4 regions of the Lacticaseibacillus jixiensis genome follow, and region 3 is predicted to be linked to each of the others. Evidence: predicted binding sites of a transcription regulator. Region 3 holds the regulator's gene; each other region holds the start of a gene.

Region 1 (5,439 bases), on a different contig from region 3:
TAGAAATTAGAAGCCGTTGTTATCGTTGGTATATTGACTTGGGGGAATAATCATGGTGAAACCGATCCGCTTGGATGAACAGTTGTGCTTCTCGATTTATAAAGCGCAGAAGCAATTCAATCATTTCTATTCGCAAGCTTTGGCACCGTATAAATTGACTTACCCACAATACATCACCTTGTTGTCGTTGTATGAACATGGCACCATGTCAGTCAAAGAAGTGGGCAAGACTTTGTCGCTTGATTCCGGGACATTGACGCCTTTGATGAAGCGCTTGGAAAAAGACGGCTGGATCACCCGGGCGCGTTCTGCTGTGGATGAGCGCCGTGTGGATGTCAGCTTGACTGACAAAGCACTAAGCATGCGCGATGATATCTATGCGCATGTCACCAATTGTGCTACCAAGGTGGATATGTCTGATGAAGATTATCAGCACATCAAAGCAGGCGTTGACCAAATTGATGATAAATTAGCCAACGTTGCCGATGTTGAATTGCGCTAGTCACTGATTTGTACTTGCAAATGCAAGGGCAATCGCGTAAGATAATATAGTACTTGCGCGGTTAGTGTAATGGATCGCACGTGAGATTCCGGTTCTCGAAATCCGGGTTCGACTCCCGGGCTGCGCAGAATCCCCATAACTTGGGGCAAACAGGGAACAACAAACGCCTAGAAATAGGCGTTTTTCTTTTGCGGAAAAACTGGGAATTATGGAAGAGGTGGCAGTGAGGTGGCAGTGGCATGCTTGATAGCCCGAAAATGCCACCTGAATGCCACCTTGACGGCTGGACTCGATACACGTCACCTAAAATGTCTTCGTGCAAACGAAAGCCCCTGATCAAATGACCAGGGGGCTGCCTAATTGCTTAAATGCGAAATGGCGTAATTGGCTTCGGCAGGGGTAAAGCCTTCGCCATATTCGGAAACGAGTTGATCATAGATGCCAGCTTTGGACATGTTCATGTCGGTTTGATAATCTTGCGCTTTGGCTAAGGCGTTGGCATTGTAGTCAACACTGATATGCGCCAGCGCATAATTGGCGGCATCAGCGGCGAAGTGTTCACCGTATTCTGAAGTCAGCTGATCGTAGAGACCTGCTTTTGACATGTGCATCATGTCTGAATATTCTTGCGCCTTGATGACGGCATTCTCATATTCAATGGGGATGCTGGCGCTGCTGGATTGTGCCGCAGCATCATCGCTTGAGTCGGTTAAGGCTTGGTCATCGCTATCGTTAGTGGTGTCATCAATGTCTTCGTCTGTCGTATCGTCGCTTGAGTCGTCCACGTCGGTGCTGTCGTCACTGGACGCGTCGACGTCATCATCTTCCGTGTCACTTTCATCGTCGTCTGAAACTGCAGTTGGTTCCGGATCAGGATCGTCATCTTCTGGCGTGAGCGTTTCGGTTGGCAAGGCATCAGGGTCTGGGGCGTCGAGCGCTGCAGGAGCGCCGGCCAAGCCCAGACCGGCAACAGCGAACACCACCCAGAACCATACGCGCTTGTAGAATGGCTTCTTCATCATCAAACCTCCTTGAGCAGGCGAACTATCCGTCGCCTTAGCTATATATACGCGATAAGTGGTCTGTTTCAGCTTCCACGTGCAAAAAATTCTATGAGTGTGCTATGCTTAACTCGGAAAAAAAGTTGAATTCAATGTTTGACCTTTATTGACTTTTGACGTATGCTTAGCACTGTATTCAAATGAGTGCTAAATCGCACGTAATCTAGGAGGAATACCTATGTTAGTACCGACAGTCGTTGAACAAACCAGCCGTGGCGAACGCGCCTACGACATCTACTCCCGCTTACTCAAAGACCGGATCATCATGCTTTCCGGCGAAATTAATGACCAGGTGTCTAACTCCATCATCGCGCAGCTGTTATTCTTGGATGCGCAAGATTCTGACAAAGACATTTATATGTACATTAACTCACCAGGTGGTGTGATCACTTCCGGCTTGGCGATCTTGGACACGATGAACCTCATCAAGTCCGACGTCCAAACTATTGCCATTGGTATGGCCGCTTCCATGGCGTCTGTGCTGCTGGCTTCTGGTACCAAGGGCAAGCGCTTTGCTTTGCCACATTCTGAAGTCTTGATCCATCAGCCTTTAGGTGGTGCCCAAGGTCAGCAAACTGAAATCGAAATCGCCGCTAAGCAGATCTTAAAGGCGCGCGAAAGCTTGAATGGCATCTTGTCTGAAGCCACTGGCAAAGACGTTGAAACCATCAAGGCCGACACCGAACGTGACCATTACTTGACTGCGCAAGAAGCCAAGGATTATGGTTTGATCGATGATATCTTAGTGCAGAAGAAAGACTAAGCTGTATCGCATCACAGAAACGTCGCCACTGGCGGCGTTTTTTTGTACCAGAGCGGAGCAAAGCGTATTTAGCGGCTGATATAAGATGGGATGACGTTTGGGCGGTTTATGCCCAAGCGGCGTCACAGCTTATAGCACTGCCGCGTTGCTTTGCGGAGCTCGACGAAGAAACCAGAGCGGAGCAAAGCGGGTTTAGCGGGTTAATTAGCCTAGTCCTCGTGCTTGTGGCGCACTTTGCCACGAGTGCGGGGACGTAGCTAATTGCACCCGCGTTGCTTTGCGGAGCTCGACGACCAAAGCACATTTCGCGCACTTTGGCGGACAATAAGTACCGCGGTGGGTCATCATTTGGCCCAGCACATGACAACAGTCAGTTAAGCCGCTAAAACAGTTTTTGGTGAGCCGAAGATGAAAGCCGCGTGAGATATTCGCCGAACATTTTCATCGAAACGGCGTCAACCATAAGTGGGGTAAGCCTTTGCATTGCGAATGACCGGTACAGATGTGAACAAAATATTCTATTTGTGTGAAAGCATGCGAGTTCTTTGGGTTTACGCTTGCACGAAATTTCGGGGATTGCTATAATAAGAACCGTTGGTAAGGGAGTACAGTGTGAACTGAGATTCCTAATTTTTTTGCCTGACATGGGTCGCAATGCGACTACGTTGGACAAACAACGACCCACTGATAGAAGGATAGACATGCAATCTGAATTCGCCTGGATCGAAGCAATTGCGCCAGACCTTGTCGGCGTCATCACCACCCGGTATCAGATCTTGCAATACATCAACTGGCTGGCTCCAGTCGGGCGCCGCACTTTGGCGGAGCAGATGAAGACTTCCGAACGGGGCTTGCGCACCGAAACCGATTATCTAAGGACCCTTGATTTGATCAAGTCGTCTAAGTCGGGGATGGTGTTGACTGGCAAAGGGCAAGACGTGTTCCACGGGCTTGAGACGCTGATGAATCAGCTCTTGGGTTTCAAAGAAGACGAGAAACAGCTTGCCGCAAAACTTGGCATTGAACATTGCTTGATCGTCAATGGTGACGCAGATCAATCGACACGCGTCTTAGATGAAATGGGCAAGTTGTTGGATTCCACGATGCAAGTCTTGTTGCCAGGCGGCAGTTTAACGATTGCCGTGATGGGTGGCAGTACGATGGCCCGCGTCGCAGGTCAGCTGACTTACAAGTTGTCGGCGGGGCGGGAATTGACCTTCGTTCCGGCCCGCGGCGGGGTCGGCGAAGCGGTGGCGATTCAAGCCAATTCAGTCGCTGCAAGTATGGCGGAAGCGACTAACGGCCGCTTCAAAGTGCTGTACATTCCTGAAAATATTAGTGAGGAAACTTACCAACCATTGCTTAAAGAACCTGCCGTGCAAGAAGTCTTACAAATGATTGACAATGCGCAGGTTGTGATTCATAGTATAGGAGAAGCGTTGACAATGGCCAAACGCCGGTCAATGTCTCCTGCGACCTTACAGAAACTGCGTGAACAGCATGCTGTTTCTGAAACCTTCGGCACGTTCTTTAATGCTGATGGCGAGGTCATTTACAAGATCCCAAGAATCGGTTTAACGATCCCAGATCTTGATCATATCCCGTATGTGTTTGCCGTCGCCGGTGGCCGAAGCAAGGCCAAAGCGATTGCCGCATACATGAAGAACGCACCGAGTCGCACGTGGTTGATTACAGACGTCGGTGCTGCAAATGCGATTTTAACTGGGGAGACCCGTTAGAATAAAACTCTTATTTCCTAAAGGAGGAAATTTTAGCATGACTGTTAAAATTGGTATCAATGGTTTCGGCCGCATCGGTCGTTTGGCTTTCCGCCGCATCTTCGAATTAGGCGCACAATCTGGCGACATCGAAGTTGTTGCGATCAACGACTTGACAAGCCCAGCTATGTTGGCTCACCTGCTGAAGTATGATTCCACTCATGGCACTTTCCCGGGCGAAGTTAGCGCGACCGACAACGGTATCGTTGTTAACGGTAAGGAATACCGCGTTTATGCTGAACCTCAGGCTCAAAACATTCCGTGGGTTAAGAACGACGGCGTTGAATACGTCCTCGAATGTACCGGTTTCTACACTTCTGCTGAAAAGGCCCAAGCTCACTTGGACGCTGGCGCACAACGTGTTCTGATCTCAGCACCTGCTGGCAAGATCAAGACTATCGTTTACAACGTTAACGATGACACCTTGAACGCTGACGACAAGATCGTTTCCGCCGGTTCTTGCACGACCAACTGCCTTGCACCTATGGCATACTTCCTGAACAAGGAATTTGGTATCGAAGTTGGTACCATGACTACGGTCCACGCTTACACCTCCACTCAGATGCTGCTTGACGGCCCTGTTCGCGGTGGTAACTTGCGCGCTGCACGTTCCGCTGCTGTGAACACTATTCCTCATAGCACCGGTGCTGCTAAGGCTATCGGTATCGTTATCCCAGAATTGAACGGCAAGCTGCAGGGCCATGCACAACGTGTATCCGTTGTTGATGGTTCCTTGACTGAATTGGTTTCCATCTTGAAGACCAAGAACGTCACTGCTGACCAAATCAACGAAGCAATCAAGAAGCACACTGAAGGCAACGAATCCTTCGGCTACAATGCTGACCAAGTTGTTTCCTCTGATATCATCGGCACTACCTATGGTTCTGTCTTTGATCCTACCCAAACTGAAGTTACCACCGCTGGCGACTTCCAATTAGTTAAGACGGTTGCTTGGTACGACAACGAATACGGCTTCACTTGCCAAATGATCCGTACCTTACTGAAGTTTGCTACCCTGTAATCTGATTACCGAGTAACTTCTTCTGCACCGCAAGAAAGAGCGGAGGGAGTTTCTCCCTCTGCTCTTTTTCTTATCTAAAGACATCGTGACTAGCGTTTAGTCGCGGTGTTTCACTGAGCCATCCGGTTCAGTGAAGCATCGCGACCCTAGTGCGAGCAATTACAATGGAGGGTTTTATTCAATGGCGAAATTAATCGTTTCTGACTTGGACGTCAAGGACAAGAAGGTCCTCGTTCGTGTCGACTTCAACGTGCCGATCAAAAACGGCGTGATTGGTGATGACAACCGTATCGTTGCCGCATTGCCAACCATTC
Region 2 (5,439 bases), on a different contig from region 3:
TCACGATTGCCACTTTCAAACTCGTCACCCGCTTTCTTATGATATTTGTAGTCTAGCACGCGTTCTCGCCAAAAACAACCCGTTTTACGCACGAAATGCCATTGAATTAATTGTAATGTTCGTGTTTTGACAAAAATCAATGCATGACAAAGCCGCTGGGAGATTTTCCACAGCGGCTGACATCGATAATGTTCGGTTAATGACAAAAGCATCGGATTCGCCTTAGTCATATTCGCAAATTATGGGCAGTGGTCCATGTGGTTTATTCAAGTCGTTGACAGCTTGAGTTGTCCGACCCGATCACGATACTTAACACCAAAGTTTTGCTGGACTGCTTTCTACCACCAATTTTGTCATCTCGATACTTGCAAGGAGTCCAGCATAGCTATGCATAACAGCAGAACAGTCACCCTACCCTCAAATCAGATGATTGGCCACAAACGGCCGGCTTACATCCATTGAGTGGAGGACAGGCATTGCGTAGGCGCGCGGGGCAAGCGTCGGTCAGGCCGTGAAACGATCAGTGCAGAAAGACAAGCGGGCTTTGCTTGTCTTTCTGCACTGATCGCGGCAAGAATCGAGACGGGCTGGTGAGCGCAGCGAGCGCCTGGCTCGATTCTTAGGTGGAAAACGCGCGATTTTCAGCGCGGTTAGAACCGGCCGCACCGCCTGCGCCGACGCTTGCCCCGCGCGCCGAAGCAATGCCTGTCCGGGCCTAGGCCAAGACGTGAATCCGCGCTTTTTACGCTGTGGTCTTCGTCGAGCTGCGCAGCCCAACGCGGCGTGATATAAGTCGTGACGCCAATTGGGCATAAACCGCCCAACTGTCATCCCGCCTTATATCCACCGCTAAGTGCGGGCTGCTCCGCTCTGGGGACACAAAAAAACCGCCTGCATTTGCAGACAGCTTTTCTTGATTTTACTTGGTGAATTCTTCAACCAACTTCTTGTTATCGTCGTTGGTCTCGGATTCGTTGATGGCTTTGTCAACCAAAGCCTTCATGTCTGCAGTCGACAGCTTCTTCATGAGGCTGCGGACCTTTAAGACACTGGTAGCGGACATGGAGTATTCATCCAAGCCCATCCCTAACAACAACGGTACCATGATCGGGTCGCCAGCGGCTTCCCCACACATGCCGGCCCACTTGCCTTCGGCGTGGGCGGAATCGATGACGTGCTTAACTAAGCGCAAAATCGACGGGTTGTATGGCTGATACAGGTACGACACATGTTCGTTCCCGCGGTCAGCAGCCATGGTGTATTGGATCAAGTCGTTGGTGCCAATGGAGAAGAAGTCAACGTGCTTGGCAAATTGATCAGCCAAAACAGCAGCGGCTGGGATCTCCATCATCATCCCGAGTTCGATATCGTCGGCAACTTTAACGCCGTCGGCAACCAGCTTGGCCTTTTCTTCTAAGAAGATGGCTTTGGCGGCTTCGAATTCTGGAACAGTGGCGATCATTGGGAACATGATCCCCAACTTGCCGAATGCACTGGCCCGCAACAAAGCCCGCAATTGCGTGCGGAAAATGTCATCGCGGTCCAATGAGATCCGAATCGCCCGATAACCCAAGAATGGGTTCTGTTCTTCAGGTAATGGCAGGTATGGCAAGTGCTTATCGCCGCCGATATCCATCGTACGAACAACCACTTGCTTAGGACTCATGGTTTCCAAGACCTTCTTGTAGGCCTCGAATTGGTCATCTTCAGTCGGCAATTCGCTGGAGTCCATATATAAGAACTCAGAACGATACAAACCGATTGCTTCAGCGCCGTTGTCCACCACACCATCAAGGTCTTTAGGCGTGCCGATGTTGGCGGCGATGGTGAAGTGCTTGCCATCAGCAGTCAACGTTTCGGCAGACTTCAAGGTTGCCCATTCTGCCTTTTGTGCGGCATAATCAGCTGCTTCTTGCTTTGAAGCGGCGATTTGTTCAGCACTCGGCTCAACGGTGACATCCCCAGTCAAGCCGTCAACAGTCAGCATCTGACCTTCCTTGACGTCTTGGGTGATGGATTGGGTCCCAACTACCGCTGGGATTTCCAATGAGCGTGCCATAATCGCACTGTGCGCCGTGCGACCGCCAATATCAGTAACGAAGGCTTTAACGTACTTTGCATTCAACTGCGCAGTATCACTTGGCGTCAAGTCGTGGGCAACCACGATGACTTCAGAATCGATCAAAGCCGGAGATGGCAATGAACGGCCTAACAAGTGTGCCAAAACACGCGTGGTGACGTCGCGGATATCTGCGGCGCGTTCTTGCATGTACGGGTTATCCGTCATGGCTTCAAACATCGCGACAAACGTGTCAGCGACATTCTTTAAGGCTGCTTCTGCATTGATCGCATCATCTTTGATTTTGCTTTCAATGGCACCGGTGAATTCTGGGTCGGCTAAGATCATCATGTGTGCGTCGAAGACTTGTGCTTCTTCTTCGCCTAAGGATTCTGCCGCTTTATCACGGATCAGCTTCAAGTCGCTGGTACTTTGCTCTAGCGCAGAATGCAGACGCTGAACCTCAGCGTCTGCATCCTTAATAGAAGTCTGATCAAATGACAAGTCAGGTTGCACCAACATGTAGGCCTTCGCAGTAGCGATGCCATCACTAGCGGCGATCCCTTTGAGTTGCTTTGTCATTAGTCAGAGAGGCCTTCCTTCTTCATGGTTTCTTCGATAGCGTCGATGGCTTCTTTCTCATCAGCGCCTTCAGCGGAGATGGTCACATCAGCACCTTGGCCAACACCCAAAGACATCACGCCCATGATGGACTTCAAGTTAACGCTCTTGCCCTTGTATTCCAAGTTAATGTCGGCGTTGAACTTGCTTGCGGCTTGTACCAGAAGGGTTGCCGGACGTGCGTGGATACCTGTTTCTGCAATAACATTAAATTCGCGTTTTTCCATGAGTAATCTGCTCCTTCGTCATTTAAAAAAATTTTAGCCGAATAGAATGAACACATTCTATCTCCTGTAAACCTTACCATTATTCCGTTTCCACGACAAGTCTTAATCGTCTTGAATTGGCCGATAATGATAGGTAATGGCGCCTAAGCGCCCTGCGGTGCCGACGATCTCTTTGCGCGCGGGATAATTGGTCCATGCCGCACGGAAAGCATTGAAGGTCTCTGGGGTGATCTCGATTTGAGACAACTCCCCTGACCGCAGTTGATCCATCATCTGCGTGTAGTCTGGATCCAAATAGTTGCCCCCTTTCGTCCTACTGCTTTACAATAGCATTAAGGACGTGATCAAGCAACTAAAAAGCCGCACCAGCAAAGGCTGAACGCAACTTTTTAGCACTCTTAGGGCTAGAGTGCTTGCATTTTGGAAATAGCCGAGTATACTGAGCTTTGGTCAGTGAAGGTCAGTAACCTAAGCTTCACTACAAATAGCCACAGCTCTTGGTTGTGGAAAGAAAGGTCGTGACAATATGCTTTGTGAGAACTGTCATCAGAATCCAGCAACGATCCACTTATATACCAGCGTCAATGGTACGAAACAAGAGATCAACCTTTGCCAAAACTGTTACCAGCAGTTGAAGCAACAAGCAGGAGGCAGAATGCAACCAACCAATGCAAATGATCCGTTCGGCTTTAACAGCCTTGACGACATTTTCAAGGCGATGAGCCAAGGAATGGATCAACAAAACCCACAACAGCAACAAACGCCACCGACACAAGCCGGCAACAACGGTGGCGGCGGCAATCGTCGCAACAATGGCAACTCTGTGCTCGGCCAATTCGGTGTCAACTTGACTGCCAAAGCCAAAGCCGGTGAAATCGACCCTGTGATCGGCCGCGATGGTGAAATCGCCCGGGTCATCGAGATCTTAAACCGCCGCACCAAGAACAACCCGGTTTTGATCGGGGAAGCCGGGGTCGGCAAAACGGCGGTCGTTGAAGGCTTGGCCTTGAAGATCGCCAATGGTGACGTCCCTGTCAAGCTTCAAGACCGGCAAGTCATTCAACTGGATGTCGTGTCTTTGGTTCAAGGTACCGGGATCCGCGGTCAATTCGAACAGCGGATGCAACAACTGCTCAACGAATTGAAGAACAGCCCTGACACCATTTTGTTCATTGATGAAATCCATGAAATCGTCGGTGCCGGCAACGCTGAAGGCGGCATGGATGCCGGCAACGTCTTAAAGCCAGCCTTGGCGCGTGGCGAACTGCAGCTGGTCGGTGCCACTACCAACAATGAATATCGTCAAATCGAAAAAGACGCCGCCTTGGCTCGCCGTTTGCAGCCAGTGACGGTTGATGAACCAAGCCCAGAAGAAACCATCGAGATCTTGCATGGCATTCAGAAGCGCTACGAAGACTTCCATCACGTGAAGTACACCGAAGACGCCATTCAAGCGGCGGTCAACTTGTCTAACCGCTACATCCAAGATCGCTATCTGCCAGACAAGGCCATTGACTTGCTTGACGAATCCGGCTCCAAGAAGAACTTGACCATTCAAGTCGTTGACCCTAAAGCCTTGAAAGCCAAAATCGACGATGCCGAAAAGCAGAAGCAAGCCGCTTTGAAGCAAGAAGACTATGAGAAAGCCGCCTTCTACCGCGATCAAGTCAACAAACTTGAGCAAATGCAGAAGGAACAAGCCGACGCTGACAAAGCTGACACGCCTACCGTCACCGAAAAAGACATGGAAAAGATCGTCGAGCAGAAAACCAACATCCCAGTTGGCGAACTCAAGGCCCAAGAGCAGCAACAGCTCAAAGACCTTGGCCCGCACCTCAAAGCCAATGTCATCGGCCAAGACAACGCCGTCAACAAAGTGGCGCGCGCCATTCGCCGCAACCGCATCGGCTTCAACAAAACCGGCCGCCCGATCGGCAGTTTCTTATTTGTCGGCCCGACTGGGGTCGGCAAGACGGAATTAGCCAAGCAATTGGCTAAGGAACTCTTTGGCTCCCAAGAAGCGATGATCCGCTTTGACATGTCCGAATACATGGAGAAATTCTCGGTGTCCAAGCTCATCGGTTCGCCTCCAGGCTATGTGGGCTATGAAGAAGCTGGCCAATTGACTGAACAAGTCCGCCGCAATCCTTATAGCCTGATCTTGTTAGATGAAATCGAGAAGGCCCACCCAGATGTCATGAACATGTTCTTGCAGATCTTGGATGACGGGCGCTTGACTGATAGCCAAGGCCGCACGGTATCCTTCAAAGACACGATCATCATCATGACTTCCAACGCCGGCTCCACCGACGCGGAAGCCAACGTGGGCTTTGGTGCATCGCTTAACGGCACGCAACACTCTGTGCTTAATCAGTTAGGCAACTACTTCAAGCCGGAATTCCTGAATCGTTTCGATGATATCGTGGAATTCAAGTCTTTGACCAAGCCTGATTTGATGAAGATCGTTGGCTTGATGATCGCTGATACTAACGCCAACATTCATGACCAAGGCTTGACCATCAAAGTCACCGA
Region 3 (5,439 bases):
CGATGGCGAGAAGGATACACCTGTTCCCATGCCGAACACAGAAGTTAAGCTTCTCTACGCCGAGAGTAGTTGGTGGGTGACTGCCTGCGAGGGTAGGAAGCCGCCACGCTGTTATATGGAGGATTAGCTCAGTTGGGAGAGCGTCTGCCTTACAAGCAGAGGGTCACAGGTTCGAGCCCTGTATCCTCCATTGGATCTTTGGATCCATGGAATGAGCCGTTAGCTCAGTTGGTAGAGCATCTGACTTTTAATCAGAGGGTCGACAGTTCGAGCCTGTCACGGCTCATTTTTCCCATTAGTAACTTGATCTGCGGGTGTGGCGGAACTGGCAGACGCGCTAGATTTAGGTTCTAGTGGTAAATACCGTGGGGGTTCGAGTCCCTTCACCCGCATTCCATCTAATTTAATACGCCGACTTAGCTCAGCTGGCAGAGCATCTCACTAGTAATGAGGAGGTCGGAGGTTCGAATCCTCTAGTCGGCATTAATTTCATATTTTTTGCGGAAGTAGTTCAGTGGTAGAACATCACCTTGCCATGGTGGGGGTCGCGAGTTCGAATCTCGTCTTCCGCTTTTCATTTATGCCGGGATGGCGAAACTGGTAGACGCACAGGACTTAAAATCCTGCGGTTAGTGATAACCGTGTCGGTTCGAACCCGACTCTCGGCATTTATGATTATGCACCCATAGCGCAATTGGATAGAGTGTCTGACTACGAATCAGAAGGTTGTAGGTTCGACTCCTACTGGGTGCATTTTGTCGTTTCTGACAATTATATAATAACCGTATTGCGGAAGTAGTTCAGTGGTAGAACATCACCTTGCCATGGTGGGGGTCGCGAGTTCGAATCTCGTCTTCCGCTTAATCGGGAAATAGCTCAGCTTGGTAGAGCGCTGCGTTCGGGACGCAGAGGTCGTGGGTTCGAATCCCGTTTTCCCGATATGAAGTCATTGTCTGAGGACAGTGGCTTTTTTATTTATTTTGGGTATAATTAAAGTCAATATTAGTCAAACATGAAAGGGGCGACGGTATGGCAAGCCAGAACGTGACGGATGTGATCGAGCGTTACCTCAAGGCGCTGTTAGACGCACAAGAGGAAGTCGAGATCAGACGCGCCGCAGTGGCCGAGCGCTTCGATTGCGTGCCTTCACAGATCAATTACGTGATCAAGACCCGCTTTACGCAAGAACGCGGCTATGTCGTCGAGTCCAAACGCGGCGGCGGCGGTTACATCCGGATCTTAAAGGTCAAGATGAAAAGTGCCTGCGATTTGATCACTTGGATGATCGCGCAATTACCACGCAAGGTGAGTGAAGCCGATGCCCGCGCGATGTTGCAAAAGCTCTATGATGAAGACTTAGTCGGGCAAGAGGCAGGCAACGCCATGTTGAATGTCTTAAGCCACCAGACTTTGGCCGTTGGCGAACGCGACGTCGAAGAACGCTTGCGGGCGCGCTTGTTGCTTGCATTTCTACAAAGTTTGCAGTATGAAAGATAGAACCGGCTTTTAGAAAAGAGGAATGTGCTTATGGACAATCTGTTTACACCATCGGCAAAGAATGTACTGATGATCGCGCAAGAACAAGCGAAGTATTTCCACCATCATGCAGTGGGGACAGAACACTTGTTGATGGCACTGGTCATGGAACAAGATGGCATCGCTGGCAAAACGCTGCGGCAGCTGTCGGTATCTGAAGAAGATGTGCATGATGAAATTGAACGCTTCACTGGCTATGGTACGGTAGATGCCAGCCACACCGCGGCTGACACGTATTTGCCATACTCACCAAAAGGCAAGGAAATCTTGACTTTTGCCGGCGACGAAGCCAAGCGCTTAGGTGCGTTGAAGATCGGTACTGAGCACATTCTGTTAGGCTTGTTGCGCGAAGATGATATCTTGGCGGCGCGGATCTTACAGAACCTGGATCTCAGCTTATCCAAAACGCGCCAAATGGTCCTGAAGAAAATGGGCATCTCTGACACCGGCAGCAAAGCCCATCAAGGCGCCCCGCGCACTGCCACGAAGCGCCCAGCTTCCCAAGGCACGCCAACGCTTGACGGCTTGGCCCGCGACCTCACCCAATTGGCCCGTGAAAACAAAATGGATCCAGTGGTGGGCCGAGATAAAGAAGTCCGCCGACTGGTGCAGATCTTAGCGCGCCGGACCAAGAACAACCCTGTTTTGATCGGCGAACCTGGGGTCGGCAAAACCGCGATCGCAGAAGGCTTTGCCGAGAAGATCGTGGCAGGCAATGTGCCAGCTGACATGCGCAACAAGCGCCTGATGATGCTTGATATGGGTTCGCTGGTGGCCGGTACCAAGTATCGTGGGGAATTTGAAGACCGCTTGAAGAAAGTCATCGATGAGATCTATCAAGACGGTAATGTCATCTTGTTCATCGATGAATTGCACACGTTGATCGGAGCCGGTGGGGCAGAAGGCGCCATCGACGCTTCCAACATCTTAAAGCCGGCTTTGGCCCGTGGTGAACTGCAACTGATCGGGGCCACAACGCTTGATGAATACCAGAAGTACATCGAAAAAGATGCCGCTTTGGAACGGCGTTTTGCCACGATCATGATCAACGAACCAACCGAAGACGAAGCTGAACAGATCTTACACGGCTTGCGTCCACGCTATGAGGCCCATCATGGCGTGACTATCACCGATGAAGCCTTGCATGAAGCAGTGGTGTTGTCATCGCGGTATATCACCACTCGCTTCTTGCCGGATAAGGCGATCGATTTGATCGACGAATCTGCCGCCAAGGTGCGCTTGGATATGGCCGATAAGCCAACCAAAGAAGATAAGCTGGAACAGAAGCTTAAAGACACCGTTGCGGCCAAAGAAGATGCGATCTTGCATCAAGACTTCGAAGCTGCGGCAACGATCCGCCAGAAGGAACAAAAGCTTCGCGACCAAGTGGCGCAAGCACCAGAAGCGGCCAATGACAATGGCGTGCGTACCGATGTGAAAGTCACCCCAGAAGACGTTGCCGAAGTGGTGGCCCAATGGACCGGGGTGCCTGTCACTCAGTTGCAGAAGAAAGAAACTGAGCGGCTGGTCAACTTGGAGAAGGTCTTGCATAAGCGCGTCGTCGGCCAAGACGAAGCCGTCAGTGCCGTATCACGTGCGATTCGCCGCGCCCGCAGCGGGCTTAAAGACCCAACGCGCCCAATCGGCTCCTTCATGTTCCTCGGCCCTACCGGTGTCGGCAAAACCGAGCTGGCCAAGGCCTTGGCTGAAGCAATGTTCGGCACTGAAGACGCGATGATCCGCGTGGACATGTCTGAATACATGGACAAGATCTCTACCACCCGCTTGATCGGGGCCGCACCTGGTTATATCGGCTACGACGAAGGCGGCCAGCTCACCGAGAAGGTCCGCAACAAGCCATACTCCGTTGTCCTGTTAGATGAAGTGGAAAAGGCCCACCCAGATGTTTTCAATATCTTGCTGCAAGTCTTAGATGATGGCTATTTGACTGATGCCAAAGGCCGTCGGGTCGACTTCCGCAATACGATTTTGATCATGACGTCAAACATTGGGGCCACTTCCTTGCGTGACGACAAGACCTTGGGCTTTGGGGCCAAGCCGATCACCCAAGATTTCAACGCCATGAAGTCACGGATGCTTGAAGAACTCAAGAAGGCCTTCCGCCCAGAGTTCCTCAACCGAATCGACGAAACCGTGGTCTTCCACTCCTTGAATAAGGAAGAACTCCACGAAATCGTCAAGATCATGGCCAAGAACGTCTTACACCGCTTGGCCGATCAAGATATCAAAGTCAAGATCACCCCAGCCGGCATCGATGCTGTTGCCAAAGCCGGCTTCGATCCAGAGTATGGCGCTCGTCCGATCCGTCGTGCCTTGCAGCGTGACGTTGAAGATCAATTGTCTGAGTTGCTGTTGACCGGCGAAGCCAAAGCCGGTGACTTGATCACCATTGGTGCCAAAGCTGGCAAGCTGACCTTCAAAGTCCGCCCAGATACTAAGGCTAAAGCGGCCAAAGGTGCCAAGGATCCAAAAGAACCAGTCAACGCTTAACTAATATGTGAAAGTCACGCCTTGTGCGTGGCTTTTTTTGGTTATCAGCGGCCGGACAGGGCTTGCTGCGCAGCGTGGGAAAAGTGTCAGCGCAGGCGGTGCGGCCGGTTCCAACCCCGCAAAAAGACGCGTGGTTTCCTCCTAAGAATTTAGCCGTGCGTTCGCTTTGCTCACCTGCGCGTCTAACTTCTTGCCGCGATCAGCGACGCGAGCTAAGCACAACCCGCCTGTCTCACGACGCTGATCGTTTCACGGCCTGACCGACACTTTTCCCACGCTGCTCCGCAATCCCTGTCCTACATTATTCGTCAGGGGTTAGATGGTTGTAAGCGTGACGATTGTCAACGCACATCGTAACCTGAATCAAATTTTTGAGGAAAGAGCGACCGGGGGCAGCTGGTACGGAGGGCAAATGGCGTCAGGGGTGTCGTTGTTCTTGGCAACGTAGCGCAACGCGCGGAGGCGCCTAGAACAAGGCGCGTGGCAGAGATCCACTTTGCATACGGAGCGCAGCGGAGATGCAAAGTTAGCTCTGGCACCGCCCACCCCGTTCCACGCCATTTGGCCGTAGTGCCAGCTGCCCCCGGTCGCTCTTTCCGGACCTGCCTTCGCAAGTATCCTCAAAATGAAGGCTGCTTGACTTTTACTGACGAAACAGGTATTCTTAGTGCAATTGCATTTCGGTGCGTTCCGCATGTGTTGACGATATATTGTCCGTTGACGCGCATATTGGACCCAAGGTAGTAGAGGCAACGTTTTGCCTTTGGACCTTTGGGTTTTTCTTTGCTCAAATGCGGGTCGTATCGGCTGATGTAATGTAAATTTAATATTTTTTACATTAAATTTACTCAGTCGACGTCCGAAAAATTTAATGAGGGGTGAATATACTTGGCAGGACATTTAGTGAATTACGGTAAGCACCGTACTCGCCGTTCCTATTCCCGCATCAAAGAAGTACTCGATCTGCCTAATTTGATCGAGATCCAATCCAACTCATATCAATGGTTCTTAGACGAAGGCCTCAAGGAAATGTTCGACGACATCATGCCGATCGAAGACTTCCAAGGGAACTTGTCTTTGGAATACGTTGATTATCAACTGCTTGAACCAAAATACACGGTTGAAGAAGCGCGTCAACATGACGCCAACTACTCCGCACCGCTGCACGTTACTTTGCGCTTGACGAACCACGAAACTGGCGAGATCAAGTCCCAAGACGTGTTCTTTGGCGACTTCCCGTTGATGACTGATCAAGGGACATTCATTATCAATGGTGCAGAACGGGTCATCGTTTCACAATTGGTCCGCTCCCCTGGTGTCTATTACAACAGTGAAATCGATAAGAACTCCCGCGAAACTTGGGGCACCACGGTGATCCCTAACCGTGGGGCT
Region 4 (5,439 bases), on a different contig from region 3:
AGGCTTTCAGAACCGAGGTTAGACGTCATGATGATGATCGTATTCTTAAAGTTGACCGTGCGGCCTTGGCTGTCAGTCAAGCGCCCATCATCTAAGACTTGCAACAAAATGTTAAAGACATCAGGATGGGCCTTTTCGATTTCGTCTAACAGCACGATCGTGTATGGGTTGCGGCGCACCGCTTCAGTTAACTGGCCGCCTTCTTCATAGCCCACATAACCTGGTGCCGCCCCGACCAAACGCGATACCGAGATCTTGTCCATATATTCAGACATATCGATGCGCACCATGTGCTTGTCAGAGTCAAATAACGCATCAGCCAGCGTTTTAGCCAGCTCGGTTTTACCGACCCCGGTAGGCCCCAGGAATAAGAAGCTGCCAAGCGGGCGGCTGGGGTCTTGCAGCCCGGCACGCGAACGCAAAACCGCATCGGCGACAGCGTTGACTGCTTCGTCTTGGCCGATCACGCGCTTGTGCAAATTATCTGCTAAATGCATGAGCTTCTGGCGATCGCCTTGTACCAGCTTGGCTACTGGAATACCGGTTTGCCGCGAAATGACGGCAGCAATTTCTTGTTCCGTGACCGATTCTTGGACTAACCATTCATCTGGCCGGTCGGCTTTTTCCATGTCAGCCAGTTCTTGTTCAAGTTGCGGGATCGTGCCGTGTTGCAAGCGCGCTGCAGTTTCCAAATCATATTTGGCTTGGGCATCTTCCAACTCGTGTTTGGCCTTGTCGATTTGGGCTTTCTTGTCGTTCACGGCAGTGATGTCTTTCTTCTCGGCATCCCATTGGGCCTTGAGGCGGTTGGTTTCTTCTTTGAGGTCTGCCAGTTCATGACGCAATTGCCCCAAGCGCTTGATCGAGGCTTGATCAGTTTCTTTGCTTAGCGCCTGTTCTTCGATTTCCAGCTGCATCTGGCGGCGTTCGGCCACGTCTAATTCAGTTGGCCGCGAATTCATTTCAACATTGATGTTGGCGCTGGCTTCGTCGACTAAATCGATGGCTTTATCCGGCAAGAAGCGATCGGTGATATAGCGATCAGCCAAAGTAGCCGCTGCCACCAGCGCCGCATCGTGAATGCGCACACCATGGAAGATCTCAAAGCGCTCTTTGAGCCCGCGCAAAATCGAAATCGTATCTTCAACACTTGGCTCTTGCACCAGCACGCGCTGGAAGCGGCGTTCCAAGGCTTTGTCTTTTTCGATGTTTTCACGATATTCATCAAGCGTCGTGGCCCCGATCAAATGCAATTCGCCGCGCGCCAGCATGGGCTTGAGCAAGTTGCCGGCATCCATGGCCCCTTCGGCTTTGCCGGCGCCGACAATGGTGTGGATCTCGTCGATAAACAAGATGATCTGGCCTTGCGATTTCTGGACTTCTTTAAGTACCGCCTTGAAGCGTTCCTCAAACTCGCCGCGGTATTTCGCCCCGGCTAACAAACTGCCCATATCCAAGCTGATAATGGTTTTGTCTTTGAGGTTGTCTGGCACGTCTTGGCGGACGATGCGCTGGGCCAAGCCTTCGACAATGGCGGTTTTGCCCACGCCGGGTTCGCCGATCAATACCGGGTTGTTCTTGGTTTTGCGACTCAAGATGCGGATTACGTCACGAATTTCATCATCGCGGCCGATGATCGGATCCATCTTGCCAGAACGCGCTTCGGCCACCAAGTCGGTGCCATATTTCTTGAGGCTTTGGTAGGTGTTTTCGGCATTCTTGGAGGTGACTTTGGCGCCATTGCGCAATTTGTCAACGACTTTGCGCAGTTTGGCTTTGGTCAGGCCTTGGCTTTTGAGGTATTCGCTGATACTCAAGTATTGTTGGTCAAACACCGCCAACAGCACCGCTTCAGTGGCAATATATTCGTCGCCGAATTGCTCGCGCACCTGATCGGCGTCTTGCAGCAAATGATAAAGATTCTGGCTCATGTTCTGGCCATATTGGGTGTTGCCTTCAACTACCGGCTCATCGTCTAAGGCCTTATCGATGGCAGCATTTAAGCCGTCGATGTTGATCTTGGCTTCTTGAAAGACCTGTGTGGCAAATTGGTTGGGCTGCACTAACGCTTTAAACAATTCAGGCACGTCAACTTCTTGATGATGGCGCACTTGCGCGATTTGTTGCGCCGCCGCCACAGCATCACTGACGGCTTGCGTGAATTTATCTGGGTTCATATTCTGGCTCCCTTCGTGGCTTGTCTACACCTCATATTATACGCAATCAGCCATTAGTCAGTAAAGGTCAAAACGCAAAAACCGCCCGGGCTTCCGGACGGTTTTAGACTCAGTCTTTAGGCGGATTCTTGCGCATGGTCAAAAGCGCGATCACCACGCCGATCAAAACCGCCACCACGATCACCACGATCAGCGGCCAATGGACCTTGGCGCCAAAGAAATTCACCGCCACCACTTGGCCGTTCAATAACGCAAACACGATCAACACCAAGCTCAACACGAGCCCGACGATCAAACGTTGTTGATTCTTCATGCTGTCTCCTATTTCTTATTGAACATGCCGCCGGCCAGCCAATCGCCTAGATGCGGCAACAGATTATACCCGACTGCTGCCACGGCCATCACACCTGGCGCATTGATTTCGCGCACCGGCTTATTGAAGGCATTGACGATGCGGGCGGCCAGCTTATCTGGGTCTAACGCCAAGGCCTTAACCGACTGCAAGTAATCACTGGCTTTTGCCACGGCAAAGAAATTGGTGTTGATCGGTCCGGGATTGACGGTGGTGACCTTAACCCCCAAAGGCTTAAGCTCCAAGCGCAAGCCGTTGGAAAAACCAACCACAGCAAATTTGGAAGCCGAATAAATCGCCGATTTTGGGGTGGCCATTTTACCAGCCATCGAGGCGATATTGATGATATGCCCGCGACCTTGCGCAATCATCGCGCGGCCAAACAAGCGCGTCATGTACATGGTGCCTAAGACATTGGTGCGAAACATCGCTTCGATCACCTTTGGCGAAGTCTCCAGCGCCGCTTCAAAATGCCCAAAGCCGGCCGCATTGACCAAGACATCAACTTGCGGCACTTGGGCAAGCACCCGCTTGGCCACCGCTTGGCACATCGTAGGATCAGCCACATCTAACGCATAAGCGTATGCAGGCTTGCCAGACAGCGCCGACACTTGCGCTTGCACGTGTTGCAACACGCCTAAGCACCGCGCCAATAACACCACTGTGGCCCCGCGTTTGGCACACGCAAAAGCGATCGCCTTGCCTAAGCCGCTGGAGGCGCCGGTGATCACCACGGTTTGATCATTCAGTTGCATGCCCATCCTCCTTCTTGAATGGTACATCGATAGCTTCCAGATCATGCACGACATGGGTATTGGCAAAGATCTTCTGCGCCGAGCGTTCCAACATCACTGCGCCTTTGCCGATGTAGCGCGCTGAAATATGGGTCAGCAACAAGCGCTTGACATGAGCGGCTTTGGCCAATTGGGCCGCTTGAATGTTGGTGGTGTGATAATACTGCCGCGCCAGCTTGGCTTCATCTGGGCCAAAAGTACTTTCATGCACCAACACATCGGCGTCTTGCGCCAAGGCTTGCGCATGCGGCGTGCGGCGGGTGTCGCCAAAAATCGCCACGGTGCGGCCGGATTGCGCCGGGCCGATGAAGTCATGGCCGTTCAAGATGCGCCCATCGGCTAAGGTGATGGTTTCACCGGCTTTAAGTTTGCCATACAAAGGCCCTGCCGGCACTTTGGCTTGGCGCACTTTATCGATCAACAACTCGCCAGGATGCGGCTTTTCTTCCACACGGAACCCGAAGGCCAAGATCCGATGCTCCAACGTGTCGAAAGTCACCTTGAACGTTTCATCTTCAAAAGCGATGCCAGGATTAGTCAAAAGCTTAAAGCTGACCTTGTAAGGCAAGCGAGTTTGGGTCACCTGCAAGCTGGTGCGCACAAAACGCTCGATGCCTTCTGGGCCATAGATCACCAGCGGCTCTTCGCCGCCTTGATTGGCGCGGCTGGCCAAAAAACCAGGCAAGCCAAAAATATGGTCCCCATGCAGGTGGGTGATGAAGATCTTGGTCACTTTGCGCGGCCGGATGGTCGTTTTGAGGATCTGATGTTGGGTGCCTTCACCGCAGTCAAACAGCCAGACCTCATTGCGTTCGTCCAACAATTTCAACGCCACGCTTGACACATTGCGCGTCTTGCTAGGCGAACCTGCGCCAGTGCCTAAGAATTCGATTTCCATAGCTTACTTCCTATTCTAAAAATAATCTCTATCCAGTGTACCACACCGCACTTTACTGCGGCGACTTTCGCTGGGGTTGAGCCAAGCAGGGATTGCTGGGTTGGGGCCGGCCAGGGATCCCTGCGCAGCGTGGGGCAAGCGGCGGTGCAGGCGGTGCGGCCGGCTCCAACCGCGCTAAGGGACGCGCGTTTTGCGCCTAAGTTCAGAGCCAGGCGCTCGCTTCGCTCACTTGCCCGTCTCTGAACTTGCCGCGATCAGCACAGCAAGCCAAGCACAACCCACTTGTCTTGTTGTGCTGATCGTTTCACGGCCTGACCGCCGCTTGCCCCACGCCACTCCGCAATCCCTGGCCTAATTCACTAATCAGGATGCAGCTTGCCCATTCACCCTCATTGACACATTCAAGCCAATCATGAAACTGTAAGAATCGGCACCTGGCAGTCACATTGCACGCCAGTCAAACGACGGCGAACAAGCAAACTTGCGCATCATGCTGCTACCAGGTGCCGTTTTTCGCTCATGATTAAGCAACACAAGCGGCCATGCACCGCGATTCGACAATGAATCGCAGCGCATAGCCGCTTGCAAGCCGGCTGCTTATTTCTGAGCAGCCAACAAAGTTTTCACAATCAAACTGATGTAATAAGGATTGCCAGTCGGGTTCATGTGCACTTGATCATCATAGAACCAATTACTGTGACCTGCAGCGGTGTGATACCAATCGATCACCGTCAGATTCGGGTATTTGCCCTTTTCACGATTCAACAAGTCATTGACTTGGTTTTGCCAAGTGCGCGTTGGTACATGCACATTGACCCAGAATACGCGCCGGTCTTTGCCAATAGCCGCCATCATCTGCGCCATGTTGTCTGGGCTAAACGGCCCATTGGTGCCTAAGCCGATCACCACATTTTGCGCCAAGGCGCCGGTGTCGGCGTAGTGCTTGACGGTGTCGATGGTGTTGACCATTTGCCGCGAAATCGCAGCATCAACGAAGGCATGCGGCATCAGTTGCTGCAAGCCAGGCTTGGCATCCAGCATCACCGAATCGCCAACCATGGTCACTTGCAGATTCTGCGCCGCTTGCAGCTGCACCTGGGTGAAGCCATACTTCTCGTATTCCGTATTCACCGGATGTGCTTTGGCCTTGGATTCTGCCGCAGCACTCATGGACTTGGCCACGCTGAGGCTGGCTGATTTGTTCTTCGCCAAGGATTC

What was found. The regulator CtsR, encoded in region 3, represses protease genes until heat stress. The targets are predictions, from matches to a motif close to TTGGTCAAAAAAGGTCAAANA.
Region 1: the regulator CtsR is predicted to act here: its motif matches at 1,657-1,677, upstream of ACGG90_RS07310 (ATP-dependent Clp protease proteolytic subunit).
Region 2: the regulator CtsR is predicted to act here: its motif matches at 3,354-3,374, upstream of ACGG90_RS05860 (ATP-dependent Clp protease ATP-binding subunit).
Region 4: the regulator CtsR is predicted to act here: its motif matches at 2,231-2,251, upstream of clpB (ATP-dependent chaperone ClpB).

Annotation. Positions count from the first base shown of each region.
Region 1 covers NZ_BAAFPR010000008.1:138,630-144,068, forward strand. The annotation lists gene ACGG90_RS07295 (MarR family winged helix-turn-helix transcriptional regulator) at 53-502, shown strand; tRNA gene ACGG90_RS07300 (tRNA-Arg) at 558-629, shown strand; gene ACGG90_RS07305 (Ltp family lipoprotein) at 859-1,521, opposite strand; gene ACGG90_RS07310 (ATP-dependent Clp protease proteolytic subunit) at 1,742-2,326, shown strand; gene ACGG90_RS07315 (sugar-binding transcriptional regulator) at 3,028-4,065, shown strand; gene gap (type I glyceraldehyde-3-phosphate dehydrogenase) at 4,103-5,125, shown strand; gene ACGG90_RS07325 (phosphoglycerate kinase) at 5,307-5,439, shown strand, end outside.
Region 2 covers NZ_BAAFPR010000006.1:162,972-168,410, forward strand. The annotation lists gene purE (5-(carboxyamino)imidazole ribonucleotide mutase) at 1-19, opposite strand, end outside; gene ptsP (phosphoenolpyruvate--protein phosphotransferase) at 920-2,641, opposite strand; gene ACGG90_RS05850 (phosphocarrier protein HPr) at 2,641-2,907, opposite strand; gene ACGG90_RS05855 (hypothetical protein) at 3,010-3,201, opposite strand; gene ACGG90_RS05860 (ATP-dependent Clp protease ATP-binding subunit) at 3,434-5,439, shown strand, end outside.
Region 3 covers NZ_BAAFPR010000041.1:212-5,650, forward strand. The annotation lists rRNA gene rrf (5S ribosomal RNA) at 1-109, shown strand, start outside; tRNA gene ACGG90_RS14520 (tRNA-Val) at 118-190, shown strand; tRNA gene ACGG90_RS14525 (tRNA-Lys) at 214-286, shown strand; tRNA gene ACGG90_RS14530 (tRNA-Leu) at 311-392, shown strand; tRNA gene ACGG90_RS14535 (tRNA-Thr) at 411-483, shown strand; tRNA gene ACGG90_RS14540 (tRNA-Gly) at 501-572, shown strand; tRNA gene ACGG90_RS14545 (tRNA-Leu) at 583-668, shown strand; tRNA gene ACGG90_RS14550 (tRNA-Arg) at 680-753, shown strand; tRNA gene ACGG90_RS14555 (tRNA-Gly) at 790-861, shown strand; tRNA gene ACGG90_RS14560 (tRNA-Pro) at 866-939, shown strand; gene ACGG90_RS14565 (CtsR family transcriptional regulator) at 1,030-1,497, shown strand; gene ACGG90_RS14570 (ATP-dependent Clp protease ATP-binding subunit) at 1,528-4,047, shown strand; gene rpoB (DNA-directed RNA polymerase subunit beta) at 4,936-5,439, shown strand, end outside.
Region 4 covers NZ_BAAFPR010000001.1:151,235-156,673, forward strand. The annotation lists gene clpB (ATP-dependent chaperone ClpB) at 1-2,177, opposite strand, end outside; partial or broken gene ACGG90_RS00730 (lipopolysaccharide assembly protein LapA domain-containing protein) at 2,317-2,490, opposite strand; gene ACGG90_RS00735 (SDR family NAD(P)-dependent oxidoreductase) at 2,499-3,284, opposite strand; gene rnz (ribonuclease Z) at 3,271-4,221, opposite strand; gene ACGG90_RS00745 (acyltransferase family protein) at 4,819-5,439, opposite strand, start outside.